4 regions of the Bacillus sp. 2175 genome follow, and region 1 is predicted to be linked to each of the others. Evidence: riboswitches for the same ligand, from Rfam matches in the RefSeq annotation. Region 1 holds a riboswitch; each other region holds the start of a gene.
The links. A riboswitch is a leader RNA that binds a small molecule or an ion and turns the genes downstream of it on or off. The one in region 1 is predicted to bind thiamine pyrophosphate.

Region 1 (3,218 bases):
GTAATTCCTTGTTCTCTAAAATAAGCTAATCCTTTCGTTCCTTGAACCGCTTTCGTATCTTTTTTCGTACTCGTTGGGAAAATAGGACCAACACCTAAATAATCCGCTCCATTTTCGATTGCAAAACGTGCTTCTTCAATTGTATGAGCAGATACGCCGATAATTTTATCTCCCATTTTTTCACGAACAGATGTAATTCCTTCATCATCTTGTCCAACATGAACACCATCTGCATCTAATTCAATGGCTAATTCTACATCATCATTTACAATGAAAGGAACACTATATTCCTTACAAAGCGTCTGCAATTCTTTTGCAAAGCGCACTCTATCTTCTCCGATTAAAGAACCTTCCCCCTTCTCGCGAAACTGAAAAAGTGTCACTCCACCATCTAACGCTTCTTTCAATACAGCTAAAGGATCCCTCGTGCAGTTATTACTTCCCATAATAAAATACACTTGCAATAGCTTAGACATTTTATCTATTTCAATGCGTGCCATTTCTTTCACTCCCTCTTACTCTAACTCCACAATCTTCCCATACTTCTCAATATCACCTGAAGTTGTATTCGCTAATTGATTTAAAAATTCAATTTGGAAACTACCAGGCCCTTTTTCTACCGCCTTAGCAGCTGCCAGTTCCGAAGCTACACCATAAAACGTTAATGCGGCTACTGCTGCTTTAACATAATCTTTTTCCACTGCTACAAATGCTCCTATTACAGAAGTTAGTAAACAACCTGTTCCCGTAACTTTCGTTAAAATAGGGTGACCATTTCGAATAACAATAGTTCTCTCTCCATCTGTAACAACATCTTCTTTTCCAGTAATGACCGCAACTGTATTTAGTTCATCTGCTGCCTGCCTTGCAATACTTACAATATTGCCATTTCCAGTACCAGCGTCTACCCCTTTAATTTCCCATTTCTCATTAATAACATTTGCTATTTCAGCTGCATTTCCGCGGATAATTGCTAAATCGATTTCAGCCGGAATATGTCTCGCAACTTCTGTTCGATATGAAGTTGCTCCTGCACCAACTGGATCAAATAGTACTGGCACATTGTTCGCATTTGCTGATTTACCCGCAAGTAACATCGCTTCTACTTCTTCAGGACGAAGTGTCCCCATATTTAATACTAACGCTCCAGCAATGCTAGCCATTTCTGCTACTTCTTCTTTTGCATACGCCATTACAGGCGATGCCCCAAGTGCCAACAAACCGTTAGCAGTAAAATTTGTTACAACAACATTTGTAATATTATGAACGAGCGGATTAGATTCTCTCACCAAATCCACTACTTTACTAATTTCTTTCATATTCATCCTTTTCATCTCCTAACTATAATGATGGGAGATACACAAAAAGACACTTTGCGCGTACGCAAAGTGCCTGAACATGTGCTTTTACACTCTCCCTACGCTGGCATTATCCAACAGGTTCAAATGGTCAATGACGGACTAGTAGTCATACTCTCAGTTTGTATCCACAAACTCCCATGTGCTTATTATTCATCTACTTCAAAGTCTACTCTTATTCTAGTAAAATAACAAGTTCTTTACTTTTCTATTTAATATAGAAGCAACCTATATAACAATAAACATAATCAAGTGAAACTTTAATCAGTGAGTGTTTTGTTCATCCCACTAAAAACCGATCAAATATGGAGCGAAACTGAATCTCAAGAAGATGTATGCTATATTTAACTTATGGAAATTTGAAAGGATGTTTTTAATATGTCAAAAAGCGTTGTAATCGCTGAAAAACCTTCCGTTGCACGAGATATTGCTCGTGTACTGAAGTGTGATAAAAAAGGAAACGGCTATCTTGAGGGTAGTAAATATATTGTAACTTGGGCTTTAGGTCATCTCGTTACATTAGCAGATCCAGAAAGTTATGATGTGAAATATAAAAAGTGGAATTTAGAAGATTTACCGATGCTACCTGAGCGTTTGAAATTAACGGTTATTAAACAAACTGGTAAACAATTTAATGCTGTAAAAAGTCAGCTACTTAGAAAAGATGTAAATGAAATTATTGTAGCAACAGACGCTGGACGTGAAGGGGAATTAGTCGCACGCTGGATTATCGATAAAGTTAAGCTAAATAAACCAATCAAACGTTTATGGATTTCTTCTGTAACCGATAAAGCAATTAAAGATGGTTTTGCAAATTTAAAACCAGGTAAAGCCTATGACAATTTATACGCTTCAGCAGTTGCACGTTCAGAAGCTGACTGGTATATCGGTCTTAATGCAACTCGTGCTTTAACGACTCGCTTTAATGCCCAGTTAAATTGCGGCCGTGTACAAACCCCTACTGTTGCTATGATTGCTAGTCGTGAGGATGAAATAAAGAACTTCAAAGCTCAAACTTACTACGGCATCGAAGCTCAAACAATGGAGAAGCTCAAACTTACTTGGCAAGATGCAAATGGCAATAGCCGTAGTTTTAATAAAGAAAAAATCGATGGTATTGTAAAAAGTTTAGATAAACAAAATGCTACTGTTGTGGAAATTGATAAGAAACAGAAGAAGTCATTCTCTCCTGGTCTTTACGATTTAACTGAATTGCAACGTGATGCAAATAAAAAGTTCGGTTACTCTGCTAAAGAAACATTAAATATTATGCAAAAATTGTATGAACAGCATAAAGTACTAACGTACCCTCGTACAGATTCACGCTACATTTCATCTGATATCGTTGGAACACTTCCAGAACGTCTAAAAGCATGTGGTGTTGGAGAATACCGTCCCTTCGCACATAAAGTATTACAAAAGCCTATCAAACCTAACAAATCATTTGTTGATGATAGTAAAGTAAGCGATCATCATGCGATTATTCCAACAGAAGGATACGTTAACTTCGCAGCATTCACAGATAAAGAACGCAAAATTTATGATTTAGTTGTAAAACGTTTCTTAGCTGTTTTATTCCCAGCATTCGAATACGAACAACTAACGTTACGCACAAAGGTCGGCAATGAAACATTCATTGCACGCGGAAAAACGATTTTACATGCTGGTTGGAAGGAAGTATACGAAAATCGATTTGAAGACGATGATGTAACTGATGACGTAAAAGAGCAGATTCTACCTCACATTGAAAAGGGCGATACATTAACTGTAAAGTTACTTATGCAAACATCAGGTCAAACGAAAGCACCTGCACGCTTTAATGAAGCAACTTTACTTTCAGCAATGGAGAATCCTACAAAA
Region 2 (3,218 bases), 800 kb from region 1:
TGCAATTTTGTACGTAATAACACCCGTGCGTACATCATCTTTGTTTGGCAAACCTAAATGTTCTTTCGGCGTTACATAACAAAGCATCGCTGTTCCAAACCAGCCAATCATAGCAGCTCCAATTGCAGATGTAATATGGTCATAACCTGGTGCAATATCTGTCGTTAGCGGCCCAAGTGTGTAAAACGGCGCGCCCTGACAAATATCAAGCTCTTTCTCCATATTCTCTTTAATTAAGTGCATCGGTACGTGTCCAGGTCCTTCAATCATAACTTGCACATCATGTTTCCAAGCAATTTTGGTTAATTCACCAAGTGTTTCAAGCTCAGAAAACTGTGCTTCGTCATTTGCATCTGCAATTGAACCTGGGCGTAATCCATCTCCAAGAGAGAACGAAACATCATACTGCTTCATAATTTCACAAATCTCTTCAAAATGAGTGTATAGGAAGTTTTCTTTATGATGGAATAAACACCACTGTGCCATAATCGAACCACCGCGCGAAACGATACCTGTCGTACGCTTTGCAGTAATTGGAATGTAACGAAGTAATACACCAGCGTGAATTGTAAAGTAATCTACGCCTTGCTCCGCCTGCTCAATTAACGTATCACGATATACTTCCCACGTTAAATCTTCTGCAATTCCGTTTACTTTTTCCAGCGCTTGATAGATCGGTACAGTTCCAACTGGTACAGGCGCGTTACGAATAATCCACTCACGCGTCGTATGAATATTTTTACCTGTAGATAAATCCATAATCGTATCCGCACCCCAGCGCGTTGCCCATGTCATCTTCTCTACTTCTTCTGCAATCGAAGAAGATACAGCTGAGTTTCCGATATTCGCGTTTACCTTCACATGAAAATTACGCCCGATGATCATCGGTTCAGCTTCTGGATGATTAATATTCGCTGGTAAAATAGCGCGGCCTTCTGCGATTTCCTTACGAACAAACTCCGGCTCTACCCCTTCACGAATCGCAACGTATTCCATCTCAGACGTAATAATGCCATTACGTGCATAGTGCATTTGCGTAACATTTGCACCTTGCTTTGCTCTAAGTGGCTGGCGATCCATTTGCGGGAAAACAGGTGTATGTTTCGAAGCTACTCTCACACCGTCATCCTCTGGTTTCACTTCACGCCCTTCGTATGCTTCTACATCACCACGCCCCATAATCCAAGAGTGGCGCGGCGTTGGAATTCCTTTTTCCAACTCGACCTTATACGCAGGATCTGTATAAGGACCGCTCGTATCATACACACGGATTGGTGGATTTGGAACGCCATTCGTTTCGCTTTGTTCAATCTCACGCATCGGCACTTTCATACCTTCTCGTGGTCCATCCACATATACTTTCTTACTCCCTGGTAAACTCGACTTCAATTCAATTTGCTCAGCTGAAACAGATTGTTTCATAAATTTTGTTGCCCCCCTGTTCGTGACAAGGACAAGATATGGCCAGCGCATGCCAAAATAAAAAGAGCCAGGTCCATAAAAAAATAAGGACCTGGCTCATAAAGACATCATTATGTAAAGCCGTTAACTTCCCTACGCTGGTACGAGCCAGATCAGGTCCAAAGGGTTAAGAAGTTCACGCGCTTCTCTCTCAGCCTACGCATACGTTAGGCACCCCTAGTTTATCACTGATTTAATTTTCAATACTTTCCCATCATACACGATAATCTGAAAAATGAAAAGTTTATTTCTTTTGCTCTTTACGGAATCATCCACGTTAAATAATACGCCTGCACATACGTCATAATACCAACAATAATTACGAAGAATAAGCTATGCTTCACTGTAAAACGGAACAAATCCGATTCTTTTCCAGCAAGACCAACCGCCGCACAAGCGATCGCAATCGACTGCGGGGAAATCATTTTCCCTGTTACACCGCCTGTTGTATTTGCTGCAACGAGAAGCACTTCAGATACGCCGACTTGCTGCGCTGTAATGGCTTGTAAATTTGAGAACAGTGCATTCGCAGACGTATCAGACCCTGTTAGGAATACGCCAATCCAGCCTAAGAATGGTGAGAAGAACGGGAATAGTCCACCAGTTCCGGCTAATGCTAACGCTAACGTGGAAGATAGACCAGAATAGTTTGCGATAAATGCAAACCCTAGTACGAATCCGATAGATAGAATTGGCATTTTTAATTCGCTTAACGTTTCTTTAAATGTCACTACTGCATCTTTTACATTCATTTTCAAAATAAACATGGAAATGATACAAGCAATTAAAATCGCTGTTCCAGTTGCCGATAATACATCAAACTTCAAAATTGCCTCGTAAGGCATTGGTTTATTTACAATTGGCTCTGCTTTCATTACTAAATTATGCAGACCTGGAATTTCAAACTTAAATACAAGACTTTCTAAAGCCCCTCCTGAAGCAAATAGTGCCTTAAAGAAACTTTGGCTCCAAATGACTACCATAACCGTTAATACGATAAATGGAGACCATGCTTTCACTACTTTTCCAAACGTTAATTTCGGCATCGATGCCGCTGTCGTTGTTACTGCTACTTCACTATTTGCTCGCCCGGATTGATAAATTTCTTTCGGCTGCCAAACTTTTAAGAACAGCGCTAAACTAATTAAACTTACAAGTGCTGATGTAATATCCGGAAGTTCTGGCCCTAAAAATGTCGCTGTAATGAACTGCGTAATCGCAAATGAACTACCCGCTACAAGTAACGCAGGCCACGTTTGTCGTATCCCTTTAAATCCATCCATTAAAAATACGATAAAGAATGGAACAAATAATGATAGGAACGGTAATTGATGCCCAGCCATTTGTCCAATTTTATGTGGATCAATACCTGTTACTTGTCCAGCAACTGTAATCGGAATTCCCATCGCTCCGAACGCCACTGGTGCAGTATTTGCAATTAAACAAAGACCTGCTGCGTATAAAGGATTTAACCCAAGACCCGCAAGAAGTGCTGCTGTAATCGCTACTGGTGCCCCAAATCCTGCCGCTCCTTCTAAAAATGCTCCAAATGAAAATCCAATTAAAATAACGAGTAGACGATGATCATTCGTAATCGATAATACCGATGCACGAATCACATCGAATTGACCTGTTTTTACAGAAATTTTATATAAAAATACCGACATAATGATAATCCAAGCAATTGGCCATAATCCGTACAAGAAACCATATCCGGTCGCTGCCATTGCCATCGTGAACGGCATTTTATAAGCGAA
Region 3 (3,218 bases), 1.3 Mb from region 1:
TATCATTGCATTTGTAGTCGTTCTTATTTTGTTAGCTTCGTTCTATTACTCAAAACAAATTGCCAAACCGTTATTAAAAATAAATGATACGACGAAGAAAATAGCACAATTAGATTTTACAGAAAAAATACCGATTACTTCAAAAGATGAAATTGGAGATTTGTCGAAAAATATTAATGTGCTATCAAATAAACTCCATTCACATATTGGACAGTTAGAAGAAGATATTGAAAAGGAAAGAAAGTTAGAAAATACACGGAAAGAATTCATTTCTGGTGTTTCGCATGAATTAAAAACACCGCTAAGTATTATGAAAAGTTGTATTTCCATTTTAAAAGACGGGGTAGCTGAGCATAAAAAAGAGTATTATTTTCAAGCGATGGAGAGAGAAGTAGACAAAATGGATACTTTAATTTTGGATATGCTTGAGCTAGCTAAATTTGAATCTGGTACATATAAAATGAAAAAGTCTGCGTTTTATATTGATACAGTAATTGAAGATATATGTGAACATCTATCTGTGGAAATAGAGAAAAAAGAACTTCATGTTCATAAAAATATACATTCATTTGAAGTGATTGCAAATCAAGGCCGGATTGAACAAGTCATCGTTAACTTCATTACGAATGCCATACGTTATACACCAAATAAAGAAGATATTATTATTTCTGCAATAGATGAGAAGGATCGTATAAAAGTTTGTATTGAAAATAAAGGTACTCACATTGAAGAAGAACAATTAGATAAAATTTGGGATCGTTTTTATCGCGTGGATACAGCTCGTCAGCGTTCACAAGGTGGGACGGGACTGGGGCTTGCTATTTCTAAAAATATTTTAGAATTACACGATGCTGAATATGGAGTGAAAAATACAGAAGACGGTGTATTATTTTACTTTTACTTACCGAAAAAAGCGTAGATAATGCATGCTACGCTTTTTTTAATTTATTTTCATATTATCTTTACCTAATCTTTATTTTTAAGCGATATAATCTGGTTAGAAAATGAGGTTATGTAAGGAGTCGATGAACCGTGCATAGCAATTGGCTAAGTATAATGGTATTTATTTTCTTTTGCGCATTTATTGTATTTTTAATTAATATTACGATATGAAAAAAGAGCGCTCATTAAGCGCCCTTTTTTTGTGTATTCATTTGATAAGCACTGATGCTTTTGAATAAGCGTGGGGAAGTGAGGAATAAAAATATAAGTAAAACTGTACATAAAATAAAAGAACCAAGCATTGTACTTCCATTTACGATTAATGAATATAACACAGCTGATTGACCTTTCGGCGCATATTGTCCCCAGAAAATAATACCGGCAATAAAGTGACAGAAATAGCGAGCAAAGCTACCGACAAATGTAGCAAGGATAATGTAAACAAGGATTTTCTTACCATGGTTTTGTTTTGCTGAAGGTTTTTCATTGCGACTACCTAAACTTGAATGTTCTTCACTATTTTCATTAGACGTTAAAAGTGCTTTTTGAATTGGACGATAGAATAAGCCAGCAAATCCGATAAAAGCAAAGGCAATGAAGTACTCAATGAATGCTTGAACAGGTGTTAAAATATAAGCATCCCCCACGACTATTTGTAATAGTCCCCAAACTAAACCACCTAAGAAAGCTGATTTAAAGCCCCAGCGGTAAGCGATAATAAAAATAGGAATCATAGCGAATGAGATAGAACCGCCTGTTGGAAGTTTAAGTGATAATGGTAAAATATCGATAATCATGGCGAAGGCTGCAAGAATAGCAGATTCGATCATCGCTTGTAAATTAGTGTTACGCATGTTGTCTCCCCCTAAATCCAAGTTGTACAAAAAAGAATAGATATCATAGGAGGATACGAAATACGTAAATAAAAATGAGGTATGTATTTCGGACGTTTGCACAATCCCTGCGTTAGCATTAACTAACAGGTTCGAAGGGTCGGAACGAAGTGTTCCCTCTCAGCGGCATGGCTCCCCCAGTGATAACGAGATTCTTTATTTGCTATTGTTTATTGTAAGCGAAATGGATGAGAATGGCAAACGAATACAGTATGACAATAATTGAAATAGAATTGTAGCGAAATGTTAATAAATATGAAGCAAAAGGGTATAGTACAAGAGAAATTGGGTGTGGTATAATTTTTTTGAAAATAATTATCATTCTCTTCTGAGGGGGAAGGTTATGAGTTTAGTAGATATTAAAATTGGAGAGAAAGTGTTAGTAAAAAGTATTCAGTCTTTAGATCAGCTATTAAAGCGTAGACTAGCTGCTTTCGGTCTTGCTGAAGGAAGCGAACTTCGCCTGAAACAGAAAGCGATGTTTAAAGGTCCTTGTACATTGGAGTGTCGTGGACAGTTAATTAGTATTCGTCATTGTGACGCGAAAATGATAAAGGTGGAATTAGCGTGAATAAGGTAGCTTTGCTAGGGAATCCGAATACAGGGAAGACATCATTATTTAATGCACTTACTGGTTCTTATGAGTATGTAGGAAACTGGAGCGGTGTAACAGTAGAAAAGAAGGTTGGTAAATTAAAAGATAGACAAGGAACATTAATTGATTTACCAGGTGTTTATGATTTAAATCCAGTTTCACGTGATGAAGGTGTTGTAACAAACTTTCTATTAACAGAAGAATTTAATCATATGTTAAATATCGTAGATTCCTCGCAGTTTGAAAGAAATATGCATTTAACGTTGCAGTTACTTGAATTTGGTAAGCCAGTCTCAATTGGTTTAAACATGGTTGATGTGGCGAAGCAAAGAGGAATTGTCATTGATGTAAAACGATTATCAGAACTATTAGGTGTAACAGTCGTTCCTGTTGTTGCAAGGAGTGGAAAAGGCTGTGAAGAACTGCTTACGACTCTTAAAGAAAATGACAAAAAAGAGAAAAAGCCATTCCTTATTTCATATGGTGTACAAATGGATGAAGGAATTGGAGAAGTAATTGCTCTTTTAGAGACAGTGAATTACGAGCATCCGAGATGGTTAGCACTTCAATTTTTAAGCAATAACGAAGTAGTAGAAAAAGAAATGAAAGCATTACCAATTTATAAGGAACTCATAGCCATTCGATCTCGCTTAGAAGGAAAACTTGATTGTACGTTAGAAGAGCACATTTACAAAACTCGTGAAGCGTATATTGAAAAGTTAAAAACAAATGTTATGAAGCATGAGAAAGAAGGAAAAATTCCTTTTTCAGAAAAAATTGATAGATTA
Region 4 (3,218 bases), 2.4 Mb from region 1:
TTGATGAGGTTATTCTCAAAATACAACGTTCCTATTATAGAGGACGGATTTAATGAAGAATTACGTTATTCAGGTTCACATTTAGCTCCATTATTAACTTTTGCGGGAGCTGGCAATAATGTCATTTATATTAGTAGCTTTTCAAAGGTACTTTTCCCTGGTTTACGTGTAGGCTGGATTATTGCAGATAAAGAGCTGATTCATTATTTAGAAAGCGTAAAAAGAGCAAGAACGATTCACACATCTACGCTAGATCAAGCTGTTCTGTTTCAATATTTACATGAGGGATATTTTGAGAAATATTTAAAAAAGGCAAGATCTGTTTATAAGAAAAAATATGAGTTAGCTGTCGGGGCATGTAACCAGTACATTCATTTCAAAAGAATGACTGGAGATGGTGGACTTCATTTATTTATAGAACTAGAAGAGCATATGAATGCCCGCACACTTTTACAAAAGTGTTATGAGAAAGGCGTTACGTTTTCACCTGGAGATGTTTTTTACTCTGATGGAGAAGGAGCGAACACTTTCCGATTAGGGTTTTCGCGCTTGAAAGAAGAAGAAATAGTTCGGGGAATTAAAATAATTGGTGATACATTAAAAAATGAAATTTGGAGTTGAGAAAATGAAAATCGGTGTTATTATGGGCGGGGTATCGTCTGAAAAACAAGTTTCAATTATGACGGGGAATGAAATGATTGCTCATTTAGATAAAAATAAGTATGAAATAGTTCCAATTACATTAAATGAAAAAGTGGATTTAATTGAAAAAGCGAAAGACATTGACTTTGCGTTGCTCGCGTTACACGGAAAATACGGAGAAGATGGGACAGTTCAAGGAACACTGGAGAGTTTAGGGATTCCTTATAGCGGAAGTAATATGTTATCTAGCAGTATATGTATGGATAAAAATATTTCGAAAAAGATTTTACGTTATGAAGGTGTAGAAACACCAGATTGGATTGAACTTACAAAAATGGAGGATCTAAATCTTGATGAGTTAGATAAGTTAGGATTTCCATTAGTAGTAAAACCAAACTCTGGCGGATCGAGTGTCGGAGTGAAAATCGTTTATAATAAAAATGAATTGATCTCAATGCTAGAAACTGTATTCGAATGGGATTCTGAAGTAGTAATTGAGAAGTATATAAAAGGTGATGAAATTACATGTTCAATTCTGGATGGAAAACAGTTACCTATAGTTTCAATTCGACATGCAGCCGAGTTCTTTGACTACAATGCAAAATATGATGATACTAGTACAGTTGAGGAAGTCATCGAACTTCCAGTAGAAATTAATGAACGTGTAAATAAAGCGTCACTTGCTTGTTATAAAGCATTAAAATGTAGTGTTTATGCAAGAGTTGATATGATGGTGAAGGACGGAATTCCATATGTAATGGAAATTAATACATTACCAGGGATGACACAATCAAGTTTATTGCCAAAAAGTGCAGAAGCGGCGGGAATTAGTTATAGCGAACTATTAGATATGATTATTGAAACATCATTAAAAGTTAGAAAAGAAGAAGGGTTTTAAGGGAATTATATAACTAATTTTTTGACAGTTTCACGAAGTATGCTATGATGAATACATTATAAAAACAAAATATTTATCCACTAGGGGGGCCTTTTATAGGCTGAGATCAAATGTGATTTTGAGACTCTTAGTACCTGATCTGGTTAATGCCAGCGTAGGGAAGTGGGAAAGACGTTGCTATTTAATGAGTAAATAAATACTGTCGATTTCACTTTCTTTACGCCTGTAAAGAAAGTTTTTTTATTTTACAGCTTTAATAATTGTGGATAAATACTTATATTTTATACATTATTGGAGGGATTTAAATGACTTTTTCACAATCGTTACGTAAAGAAGTAGATTCAATTTGGGAAGCGAGTTTTAACCATCCTTTTGTAAAAAAACTTGGTGAAGGAACGTTAGATTTAGCTAGTTTTCGTTATTATGTGCTTCAAGATTCATATTATTTGAGCCATTTTGCTAGAGTACAAACTTTAGGAGCTGCGAAAGCTCTTGAATTAGAGACGACAGCTCGTATGGCACATCATGCTCAAAATACATATGAGGCAGAGTTATCTTTACATGAGAATTTTGCGAAGAAATTAGGGATAACAAAAGAAGAAAAAGATAATTTTATTCCTGCGCCAACTGCATATGCGTATACTTCACATATGTATCGTGCTGGGTATGAAGGGCATTTAGGAGATATCATTGCAGCAATTTTACCTTGCTATTGGTTGTATTATGAAATTGGCGAACGCTTAAAAGAGTGCCAGCCGGAAGAGCCAATTTATAACGAATGGATTTCTGCTTATGGATCTGATTGGTTCCGTACGCTAGTTGAAGAACAAATTACACGTTTAGATACTATCGCTGAAAAAGTAACAGAGGCAGATCGCAAACGTATGAAACAGCATTTTATTATTAGCAGTCAATATGAATATTCATTTTGGGAAATGGCTTATACATTAGAAAAGTGGCCAGTGGATACAGACGTAAAAGACGTAATTGGATAAAGAATAGAAGTAATGTTATAGCTAGGTATGGATCATACCTAGCTATATATTTTTTCTTGTCAAATTTGCGTAAAGTCATTAGTGCTACGGAAATGGCGAAATAGAATATCGATAATTTAGCTCATTTACTTGTCTACGCATTAACTGGATAAACTTCTGTCACATTTATTTTACAATCAAAGAACGTAAATGTTGGTGGTATGAAGTTAAATAAGAAAAGAAACCCGAGCTGTTAGCTGTAACGGAGTTGTTTTTTCTTTGCAGGAATTTCTAAATTATCATGGAGTGTTGTTAATACGATATGCAAATATGCATATCGTATTTTTTTGAGTTCTTTATGTGTTAAAATTAGATATAGAGATATGGAAATATAAAGAAGCAAAAGCAGGAATAACCAATGAATTTTGAGAGGTGTTATATGTTTACAAATAAGAAATTAATTCGATTTGGTTTATCGTTGTTTGTATTTTTAGGGATAATTAATTTTACAATCAGCTATTTCCAAACATATCTTGAAACAGCAGCAGATATTAAATGGGTAATTCCAGAAATTTGGAAAACTATTTTGCTAGATGTTCCTCAAGGGATACTTGTTCTTTTAGGCGCAATTGCTTTATATGATTTCACAAAAGAGGCATCAAAAAAAGACGCATCAATCTAAATGTGTCTTTTTTCAATTAGCA

Region 2: it holds a riboswitch for thiamine pyrophosphate, as region 1 does, so the genes downstream of both, thiC (phosphomethylpyrimidine synthase ThiC) here and thiM (hydroxyethylthiazole kinase) in region 1, are expected to answer to the same signal.
Region 3: it holds a riboswitch for thiamine pyrophosphate, as region 1 does, so the genes downstream of both, thiT (energy-coupled thiamine transporter ThiT) here and thiM (hydroxyethylthiazole kinase) in region 1, are expected to answer to the same signal.
Region 4: it holds a riboswitch for thiamine pyrophosphate, as region 1 does, so the genes downstream of both, tenA (thiaminase II) here and thiM (hydroxyethylthiazole kinase) in region 1, are expected to answer to the same signal.

Annotation. Positions count from the first base shown of each region.
Region 1 is NZ_CM173819.1:514,380-517,597, reverse strand. Features, by position in the region: gene thiE (thiamine phosphate synthase) at 1-500, opposite strand, end outside; gene thiM (hydroxyethylthiazole kinase) at 516-1,325, opposite strand; TPP riboswitch at 1,398-1,510, opposite strand; gene topB (DNA topoisomerase III) at 1,737-3,218, shown strand, end outside.
Region 2 is NZ_CM173819.1:4,980,141-4,983,358, forward strand. Features, by position in the region: gene thiC (phosphomethylpyrimidine synthase ThiC) at 1-1,422, opposite strand, end outside; TPP riboswitch at 1,535-1,650, opposite strand; gene lldP (L-lactate permease) at 1,722-3,218, opposite strand, start outside.
Region 3 is NZ_CM173819.1:4,529,050-4,532,267, reverse strand. Features, by position in the region: gene ACXKY9_RS23540 (sensor histidine kinase) at 1-919, shown strand, start outside; gene thiT (energy-coupled thiamine transporter ThiT) at 1,128-1,796, opposite strand; TPP riboswitch at 1,883-1,984, opposite strand; gene ACXKY9_RS23530 (FeoA family protein) at 2,179-2,406, shown strand; gene feoB (ferrous iron transport protein B) at 2,403-3,218, shown strand, end outside.
Region 4 is NZ_CM173819.1:2,886,069-2,889,286, reverse strand. Features, by position in the region: gene pdxR (MocR-like pyridoxine biosynthesis transcription factor PdxR) at 1-621, shown strand, start outside; gene ACXKY9_RS15065 (D-alanine--D-alanine ligase) at 626-1,540, shown strand; TPP riboswitch at 1,613-1,718, shown strand; gene tenA (thiaminase II) at 1,846-2,535, shown strand; gene ACXKY9_RS15055 (DUF3937 family protein) at 2,933-3,196, shown strand.